DNA from 3 places in the Pseudofrankia sp. EUN1h genome. Region 1 is predicted to be linked to each of the others. Evidence: riboswitches for the same ligand, from Rfam matches in the RefSeq annotation. Region 1 holds a riboswitch; each other region holds the start of a gene.
What was found. A riboswitch is a leader RNA that binds a small molecule or an ion and turns the genes downstream of it on or off. The one in region 1 is predicted to bind cyclic di-AMP.
Positions count from the first base shown of each region.

Region 2: it holds a riboswitch for cyclic di-AMP, as region 1 does, so the genes downstream of both, BCD49_RS00315 (peptidoglycan-binding protein) here and BCD49_RS06795 (transglycosylase family protein) in region 1, are expected to answer to the same signal.
Region 3: it holds a riboswitch for cyclic di-AMP, as region 1 does, so the genes downstream of both, BCD49_RS15315 (C40 family peptidase) here and BCD49_RS06795 (transglycosylase family protein) in region 1, are expected to answer to the same signal.

Region 1 covers NZ_MBLN01000025.1:64,751-68,022, reverse strand. The annotation lists gene BCD49_RS06795 (transglycosylase family protein) at 581-1,270, opposite strand; cyclic di-AMP (ydaO/yuaA leader) riboswitch at 1,413-1,639, opposite strand; gene fbaA (class II fructose-bisphosphate aldolase) at 2,678-3,272, opposite strand, start outside.
Region 2 covers NZ_MBLN01000001.1:84,160-87,431, forward strand. The annotation lists gene BCD49_RS43035 (hypothetical protein) at 1-334, shown strand, start outside; gene BCD49_RS00315 (peptidoglycan-binding protein) at 488-1,234, opposite strand; cyclic di-AMP (ydaO/yuaA leader) riboswitch at 1,241-1,422, opposite strand; gene BCD49_RS00320 (substrate-binding domain-containing protein) at 2,010-3,272, shown strand, end outside.
Region 3 covers NZ_MBLN01000049.1:109,277-112,548, reverse strand. The annotation lists gene BCD49_RS15320 (class F sortase) at 1-1,065, shown strand, start outside; cyclic di-AMP (ydaO/yuaA leader) riboswitch at 1,688-1,883, shown strand; gene BCD49_RS15315 (C40 family peptidase) at 1,887-2,969, shown strand; gene BCD49_RS15310 (CDP-alcohol phosphatidyltransferase family protein) at 3,269-3,272, shown strand, end outside.

The DNA.
Region 1 (3,272 bases):
CGACTCACCCAGGTCGGATGAGTAGCACCGGACTGTAGCGAGTCGTCATCCTTCGCCGCAAACCGGGGTCACCCCAACGAAAGGGACGACCCCGGTTCGCGACTGTTCCGGCGGTGGCGCCAGCCACTCGCTGACGCCGCCCGACCGGCACGCCGGCCGGCGGCCACGCGATCATGATGAGGCTCGCGCGGCCTTCGACTCTGTGGCCGGCGCGACGGCACGGCGGCGAGGCAGCGACCGTCGTCGCCGCCAGATCCCCTCGCCCCACCGACCAACCGGCGGGCCAAGGCCGCACGCCTCCGACTGGCGGCCGGAGACGGGGTGGGAAAGGGGTCCCGTCGCCAGCGTGGGCAGCGGTCGGTGGGGGCCGATCGCGGCGAGGTTCCAGTGGCGGCGGGTCGACTGACCTCGCGGGGCCGGCCCGGGAGGGAGGATCCGGGCGGGTGGCCCAGGCCGAGGCTCCTGCCCGGGATCGGTGTCAGCCGATCCCCGGGAGTTCCGTCAACGACGGGCAATGGCAAAGCCCCGCGTGACGGGAGGCCTCGGCGAGAAGGTCAGCCGGGCGGTGACGCCTGACGGCTCAGGCGAAGGTGGCGGCCCAGGTCCTCTGGCCGACGACGCCGTCGACGGCCAGGCCCTTGGCCCGCTGCAGCGCGCGGGCGGCCTCGGCCGAACGCGGCCCGTAGTGCCCGTCGGCGGCGAGGGAATAGCCGATCTTGTTCATCTGGGCCTGCCAGGACTGGACGTCGGCGCGGTACTGGCCGGCCAGTGCCGTCGTGAAGGGCAGGTGCGCCGTGGTCGAGGAGATCGGCTGGGCCACGAGAGGCGCTCTGGGGGCCGACCGGGAGGCCTGGCCGGCGCCGGCGGAGCTCGCGCCCGGGGCGAGCTGGTCCGGACCCATCCCGCGGCCGCATTCCGGCCACTGGCCAAAGCCGGAGCGCTGCGCCAGCCGCAGCGCCGCCTCGTCCTGAACCGCCGGTGGCGCGGCACTCGGCAGCCCCGAATATCCGAGGCTCTGCCACGTCCTCACGGAGAACTGGTACGCGCCGTAGTATCCGTTGCCGGTATTGATGGAATAGTTTCCGCCCGACTCGCACTGGCGCAGTTCTGCCCAGGTGGAAGAGGCGTTCGCGGGTGTCGCGACGGCGAGTGTGCCGCCCACGGCCGCGGCGATGACGGGAACTGCCGCGAGGGACTTGCGTAGCCGGCGTGCCGGGGACGTGACGGCTCGCCGGGGTTCCCGGGAATTCCGGGGAGAAACCTGGCGGATCGGCCCCGCCGATTCGCCAGCTCGGGGGCTGACGGAGACGCGCACGCTCGTGGTGCCGTCTGGCGGACATTCGGCCACCGGCGGAACGAAACGACCGCCGGGCATGCGATGTCGACCAGGGGTACTTGATTCGGACATGCGTGATTGCCCTTCCCCACGCCTGCGAGGTGAGCTGTCGGGTTCGGGCTGGAAAGAGATTGCCCGGCCACGCGACATTTTCGGCTGTTGGGTTGACGCGCTCGGTTCGGCGCGTCAACGAGCACAGCGAAAGTCGGTCGGCTTCACCCCTAGGACGCCTGTTGAGGGCGAGGCTGGCGTGGCGCGCTTTTTGGCCACGCAGGCCGTCGCACTATTGAGCCTTTTCCGTCACCACTTCGGCTCCACGGGTCTCGTCGGTCCGATCAGGTTGGTGGAAAAGGCCGCTGCCCAGGATCTCTGGATCAGGCGTCCGGATTCGGTTCCCCCGTTCCTGCCGCTGGTTCAAAACTCGCCGGGCGGGGGCAGGATTCGGCGTGCCGCCCGTTGGGTGCCTGTCCTGTCGCCAGGCACGGCGAAGACCATAACCACATTCCTCGGCGTGGCGGCAAGCATTGAAATAGGCACGTGAAGAAGGCCACACCGGCGTGTCGCTGCTTGAAATGTGCCCGAAACGATGTTATCGCGCGCGTACGCGCGCTCATCTTTCCTACCCGGCTCCGCGGGCGGCGTTTTCTTGCTCTGCGTCGAGGATCTGCTAGCTGGCGGTTTCGTCCCACAAGGGGCCGGACCGTCCGAGCAGAGGGCCACACGCGGGTCTGGTTCCGTCCGCGTGTCGCGTCGAAAAATAAATCTACCATTCTGCCGTCCGAAGGGCACCTTCGATGCTTGCTCGGGCGAAATGCGATCCTCGCTACACCCGCCCCGAATCACCCGGTTCGTGCGCAGATGGTAGTCGAATGAGTGCTCATGGTTGACCATCGACAGATTCGACCCCTGTGGCGCACTGGCCAGGCGTGTCCGGTCGTGGTCCGCTTTCGGTGGCGCTAAGTAGTCCACTGTGCAACGGCGAGTAGTCAGTAGTGATGCTGACCGCTTTGCCCACCCACGGGTGGACCCGCCGCTCTGGTGGACCTGCCCGTCCGGTAGGCCCGCCCGTCCGGGTGGACCCGCCCGAACGGGCGATGGACCGGCCGGGGACAGCAAACGACCCGGGGCCGCCAAGTTGGCGACCCCGGGCCGAAGATCCGACGCCGAGCTAAATCTGGCTGGTGCCCCGGATCGGATGGATCTTGGTTTGGTGACGTTCAGCGGCAGGTGACCGCGCGGCGCGGAGGCGCGCCTCGCGGAGGCCCGGCCCACGAGCGAAGCGAAGTGGGCCGGGCCGCAGCGAGGTCGCCGGAGCGCCGTGCCCGGACGGAGCGAACCAAACTAAAGAGCCTGGCCGGCGCTGCGCAGGTCCTCGCAGGCCTGCGCGACCCGCTTGGCCATGTTCGCCTCGGCGGCCTTGCCCCAGGTGCGGGGGTCGTAGGACTTCTTGACGCCGACCTCGCCGTCGATCTTCAGGACGCCGTCGTAGTTCTTGAACATGTGGTCCGCCACCGGCCGGGTGAACGCGTACTGGGCGTCGGTGTCCACGTTCATCTTGACGACGCCGTAGTCCAGCGCCTCGCGGATCTCGGAGAGCTCCGAGCCGCTGCCGCCGTGGAAGACCAGGTTGAACGGCTTCGCGTCGGCGCYGAGCCCCAGCTTGGCGGCCACGTACTGCTGGCCGTCGCGCAGGATCGTCGGGCGTAGCTTGACGTTGCCCGGCTTGTAGACGCCGTGCACGTTGCCGAAGGTGGCCGCCAGCATGTACCGGCCCTTGTCGCCGGTGCCGAGCACCTCGGCGGTGCGCCACATGTCCTCGGGCGTGGTGTAGAGCTTCTCGTCGATCGCGCCGACGACCCCGTCCTCCTCGCCGCCGACGACGCCGATCTCCACCTCGAGCACGATGTTCGCGGCCTTGCAGTCGGCGAGCAGCTCC
Region 2 (3,272 bases), on a different contig from region 1:
GGTGCCGAGCGCCTTCCTCGGAACCTGGTACGGCACGCACGGTGGCTCCGAGATGTCCCTGGAGCTCAAGGACGGCAAGGTGGGTGACGTCGTCGGCGCGACGACGTACCCGGGCGCCTGCACCGAGACGGTGACCCTGATCGAGGTCGGTGACGGCTCGTCGATCCGCGTGCACGAGGCGGTGCAGCCGGGCGACACCGAATGCACCGACGAGGACATCACCCTGACGCTCCAGGGATCGGGTTCGTTGAGCCTGCGCTATGAGTCGTACGCGGAGGGTGACCCGGACGGGACGGTCGTCATGACGCGGGCCGGCGGCGGCAGAGCGGCCTGAGAGCGACCTGACCGACCAGGGGCCGGAGCGGACGTAGGCCGCGACAAGCGGAACCGCCCTGACCTCGACAGGAGGGAGAGATCAGGGCGGTTCCGGGGCTCCCGCGTCCGGTGGGGGGAAGAGACGCGGGAGGGTCTTGCTGGTCGGCGTTGACTAGCCGAACAGCGCCTTGTGGGTCTGCGGACCGACGACGCCGTCGACCAGCAGGCCGTGGGCGGCCTGGTAGGCGCGCACGACGCTGGAGGTCTGCGGGCCGAAGTAGCCGTCGACCGCGACCACGTGGCCAAGGCTCCCGAGCTTCTGCTGCAACTGGCGGACCGCGTCCAGGTAGACGCTGTGGTTCGCCGCCTGCGACAGGTACCAGGCGTTCGCCGGGATCGCGGGCGCGGCCTTGGCCAGGGCGGCCGGGGCGGCGGAGACCGTCCCGCTGCCGACCGCGTTCGCGGCGGCATAGCCACGCGACAGGTAGTTCCGGTAGGCGCCGGTGGTGTAGGTGGTCCAGGCGCTTGGGCCGGAGCCCTTGCAAACCTGGGTGGCGGCCCACGCGTTGGTCGCCGGGTCGTAGAGGTTGCGGCTCCCGACCCAGCCGGAATGCGCCCGCATGTTGATCTGCCACAGGCCGCGCGAGTCCTCGCCGACGGTGGCGTGCGCGTAGGCGTTGCCGCCGGACTCGGCCAGCGCGATCGCGACCCAGGTCGCGAGGCTGACGCGGCAGCTGTCCAGGCCCGCGGAATGCGCGTAGGCGGCGATCTGGGAGTCCGAGACGCTGGACGCGGCACTGGCCGGAGCGGCGCCGGCGAAGACGGCGGCGCCGGCGGTGGCGGTTACGACGCCGGCGGCGACAACAGCCGAACTGCGGCGGCGGAAAGCACTCTGCTTGCGATGACGACCCTTGAGCATTCTGCGAAAATCTTTCCCGCACGCCTGTGAGGTTAGCTGTCGGGTTCGGGCCGGGAAGCCCGGCCGGCTATTTTTGGGCGCGCTGAAAAGCGCCTTTGAATGGCCGACTTAACCCCAAGGGCTCGCGCTGGGTGGCGCGAGCCCGGAGGAACGTGGTTCCCCCATTTCTGCCCTGGCGATGTTCTCGGAGGGGGCACCGATCCGGGGGCAGAACTCGGCGTCCGGATCGCTGCTTGCTGCGAGCGGAGCAACCGTAACTAGCTACCGGGTGTAGTCACAAGCGGGCGAACTGGGCAGATGTCCGGCAAGGCTGTCACGCTGCGTGTAAAGCCCTGTGGCAACGCGCTTGTCAACAACTAGCTGTGACCAGCGTCACATCAATTGTTGCAAAATTCGGGGAACAAGGAGCCGTTGTCGCGCGAATCAATGTCGCTCAACGGTTTCCAACAGCCACCCTTACCGAATGATGCTTATCGCGAGCGACGCAGATCTGATGCGCCGCGTAATATCCCGCCGAACTTCCCTCCGATCGAGCAATCGCCCGTCACGACGTGTTCCAGCCGTTGGGAAGCCGTGGTCGAGGTCACATCGGGTGACGACTGCCCGTCGGCTGTCGAGGCCGGTCGGGAGATCCGAACTCGTGAACAGGGCGTGAACTGTCGAGGGGAATCCTGACGCCGGTACGTACCGATTGAGTATGTTTGGTCCGAAAAATCGCCTCCGCACCGAAGCCGATGCGGAGGGTAGTCGATCCGCGGGTTGGAGCGTTGTCCAGGTGTTCGAAACCACCGCGGACAACCTGGGCACGTTCTTCTCGGCCGCGGCGCTGGTGGTGTCGCTCGCCGTCTGGTTGATCGACCGCTATGTCCGTCAGCGCCGGATCGTCAGCTACCGGGTCCACCTGAACACCAAGATTGACGTGAGCCCGCGGTCGGCCGCCGACGTCGCGGACCTGGAGCTGCGGCGGCGCACCGACGGAGAGCCCGTTCCCGGCGCGAGCCTGACCCTCGTGCGGGTGAAGAACGCAGGCCGTCTCGACGTGGACGCGGTGGACATCGTCCGCCCGCTCACGTTCACCTTCCCAAGGCGATCGGCCATGGGCGTCGAGGTGGTCGAGCCCAGCCCGGTGGAACTGCGCGATGTGATCATGAATGCCCGCTGGCCGGACCACCCGGGCCGCGTCCCGGGGCCGTTCATGGAAGGCGACAGGGTCGAGCTGCCGCCCATGGACCTGAACGAGGGCGTCCGGTTCAAGCTCCTCGTGCTGCTGTCCGGCGACGGCAACGAGGTGCACGCCCGCGGCTACATCCGCGGCGGCAAGTTCGAACGCGACACCAACCGCCGCCGCAATCGCGGGCTCGTCCTGGGCGGGCTCTCGTTGCTCCTCGCCGGCCTGCTGATCGGCCTGGTGATCGTCAACTCCCGTTCGGACCCGAGCGAGAGCACGGTCCGCTGCCTACGCGGTCAGCTGCAGATCGAGGGTTCGACGGCGTTTGCTCCGGTGGTCAAGCTCATCGKCGACGAGTACCACAAGACCTGCGGTGACGCGGACATCGCGGTTGTCGCGAACGGCAGCATCAGCGGGCTGCGGGCCGTGGCGAACACGGGCGCCAACGACCCGAAGACGGCGGCCGCCAGGCTCGCGATGTCCGACGGCCCGGCCTCCGGCGATTTCGGTTCACTGGTCGCGCGGCCCGTCTCGGTGGTCGTCTTCTCCCTGCTCGTGAACGACTCGGCCGGGATCCACGGTCTCACCGTCGACCAGGTCCAGTCCGTCTACGACGGTCGGGTCACCAACTGGAAGGACGTCGGCGGCAACGACGCGCCGATACGCCTGATCTCTCGCGGCTCCGAGTCCGGCACTCGCGGGGCGTTCGAGCGCCGGGTGCTGGGCACCCAGGAGCCCCCGGTCTCCTCGAACGACTGCTTCACCAAGGACCGTGACCCGAACGCGGCCACCACCCGGTGCGAGTTCAGCAGCGAGGCAAGCCTGCTCGACCAGATCTCCCGCACCCCGGGCGCGCTCGGCTACGCGGAA
Region 3 (3,272 bases), on a different contig from region 1:
GCCGGGCCCAGGCCAACCGTTCGTGCCGGCCGCCGTGGCGGCTCCTCGCCCGCCGCGCCGTTCGCGGGGCCCACCGCCGCGCCGGCCACCGGGCCGCCGGCGGGGCCTTCGGGCCGTTCCGGGCGCAGGGCCAGGCTGACCTGGCCGCTGGTGATGGCCGGGCTGGCGCTGGTGGTTCTCAGCGGGTACCGGCTGGCCGCGCCCGAGTTGTCGGCTGTCGAGGCGCCGGCGGCGGGCCGGGTGCTGCCGGCCCCGGTCGTCGCGACGAGCGGCGCGACGGTCTCCGGGCCGCCGCCGGCCACGGCGAGTCCGGTGCCGATGGTTGCGCCGCCGGTGGTGGCCGACCCGGTGCGGCTGCGGATCCCGGCGATCGCGGTGGACGCGCCCGTCGTCGGCCTCGGGCTGACCCCGCAGGGTGCCATCGACGTGCCGACCCAGTGGGGCGATGTGGGCTGGTACGACCCGGGAGTCGCCCCGGGCGCGGTGGGCCCGGCGGTGCTCGTCGGCCACTACGACTCGAAGAAGGGGCCGGCCGTCTTCTACCGGCTGCGCAGTCTGCTGCCGGGGGACCAGATGACCGTCGTCGGCGGTTCCGGGGCGAGCGTCACGTTCGTCGTCGACCGGGCGGAGACCGTGTCCAAGGCGACGTTCCCGACGCAGCGGGTCTACGGCCCGGTCACCCGCCCGGAGATCCGGATCATCACCTGCGACGGCGGCTTCGACGAGCACACGCACCACTATCTGGACAACCTCGTCGTGTACGGCCACGCCATCCCCACGCCGGTCGCCCCACCCGCGCCGGTCGCCCCACCCGCCCAGGGTTCCCCGGCCGCGCCGCTCGGTGTCGCTCCCGCGGCCGTGCCGCCGCCCACGGGCGTCCCGTCGGCCGCGTCGCCCCCTGGGGGCCCGCCCACGCCGCCAGCGACCACCTCCGCGGCCGTGGCGCCCACCGCGTCCACGAGCGCGGCGGGCGGATCCCCGCCGGCCGGGACGGCGCTGCCCCCGCCGGCCTCGTCCGCGTCCGTCGGGCCGTCCGCCGCCGTCACGCCGCGCCCATCCGGCTGACGGCGCCGCCCCCGCCGCGCCTCCTTCGTTCTTCGCCGGCCTGTCCGCCGTCCGCGTCGGTCGTCCGCTGCCTGTCCGCCGGTGTCGGGCTGATCGTGATGCCGCGGTCGCGGCGGCCGGTCGCACCGGTAGACAAGATAGTCAACGCTGTTGACGCGCCGACCCCGGCTTGGTGATCTTCGTCGGGCGGCGGCTCTTTGGTGTAGGGCGTGTGGGGAAGAGCCTGCCCCCACGGGGTGATCGCGGGGTGTGGCGATGTCGCGGCGGCGCACGTCTGTTTCGCCCCGCTCGCCCGCTAGGGACTTTGGTCTCTAGCGCGCATCGGGACTAAAGTCCCGGCGGCCCTGGGCTGGGCGTCGCCTGATGGTCGATTTCTCTCAGTCGACGCAACGAGACATCAACCACTGCGCCCGCGCTGGCGTGGAGTCGCCGGTCTTCGCGCCGTGCCGACRCCGGTTACTCCTGGCCAGGGYGCATGTGCAGAACAGACCGGAACGAGGTGGACATCTCATCGAAACGCGCGGCCGGGTGTCCAATTGTTGTGTTTATGGTGGTTGGAGGCCCCGCTGGGGGATCGACTATGGTCAGCGGTGCAACATTCTTCACCTAAGGCAACAAACCGCCAGGCCAAACGCCGAGTCCTGCCCCTGGTCTGACGTCCCCTCCGACACGCCGGGGCAGGAGCGGGGGACCCAACGTCCACCGGGCAACGCCGACATTCGGCCGCGCCCTCGGGGTGAAGCGGCCGCAAGGCGGCCGGGCAGCGTGAACCCTGCCCGAACCCGACAGCTGACCTCGCAGGCGTCAGGGAAGGACGCGCGTTGTCCCGTCGTGGCATGGCCTGGCTCCCGGACGACTGGGACGAGCTGGTGCGCGGTCGGCATCGCACGGACGGCGCTCCCAGCGGGGCCCGCCGGCGCAACGGCAACCAGCCCCGCCGGGTCAGCACGATCGCCGCGTTCACGACCGGCACGCTCGCCGTGTCCACCGCCGCGTTCGCCGCGACGGTCCCGTCCCAGGATTCGCCCTCGACGGTCGACACGAACCCGCAGAGCAACAGCACCACCTACGAGGCGAGTGCCCTGGGCGCGGCGCTCGGGGGCGGGGACGGCGAGGGCGGCTCCGGCGGCCTGGGCAGCGCCCTGGCCGGAGGTTCCGGCTCCGGCGGTCTCGCCGGGGCGCTGGCCGACTCCGGCCCGGTCTTCACGAACCTGGCGCTCACCGCGGACCACACCACCGTCCAGCCCAACGCCCCGGTCGTACTGACCGTCAAGGCGACGGAGGCGCTCGACGGCTCGCCGCTGGCCCGCCAGAAGGTGAAGATCGTCGTGGTGGACGGGCCGAAGTGGCAGGCCACCACCACTCTCACCACCGACGACCAGGGCCAGGCGAGCATCACCGCCCGGCTGCTGTCGACCACCACGCTCACCGCCGTGTTCGACGGCGGCAGCTCGCTGCGGCCCTCGGTGGCCGGCGCGACCACGATCACGATCCAGCAGCGCAGGGCCTCGGACTACCTCGACACGGGCGTCCCGTCCGTCATCCCGGGCAGCTCCATCGGCGAGAAGGCCGTCTACCTCGCCTCGCTGCAGAAGGGCAAGCCGTACGTCTACGGCTCCGAGGGCCCGTACTCGTTCGACTGCTCCGGCCTCGTCCAGTACGTCTTCAAGCAGCTGGGCCGCAACCTGCCGCGGACCGCCGAGGCGCAGTACTGGGCCACGTCGCACGTCGCCCAGTCGGGCAAGCAGCCCGGCGACCTGATCTTCTACGGCAGCCCGGGCAACATCTACCACGTCGGCATCTACGCCGGTAACGGCTACATGTGGGCCGCTCCGCAGACCGGTGGTGTGGTTTCCCTGCGCCCGATCTACAGCTCGACGTACCTCGTCGGCCGGGTCATGTGACGAAGGTGCGGCAGGCGCTCCGGGCCTGGCCGCGCCGCCGTCCGCCGGACGACTCGACCCCGGTCCGCCTGGACCGGGGTTCTTCATGTTCCGTTTCCGTCGGCGGCCAGGCCCGCCCCTCGTCCGCCCTCGCCGCGCTCAGGCGCATGGTCATCGACTAGCGTCTTGCTTTCAGGGGATGCGCCGGTCCTGAAGGCCGCGCCGCGGTACGCGCGTGCCCGACCCGGGCAGGACGTTTCCGCGTCGCCAAGTGCCCGTAATCTTGCTGGCAGGCCGCCGCTGAGGGGAGGAAATGCCGCATGA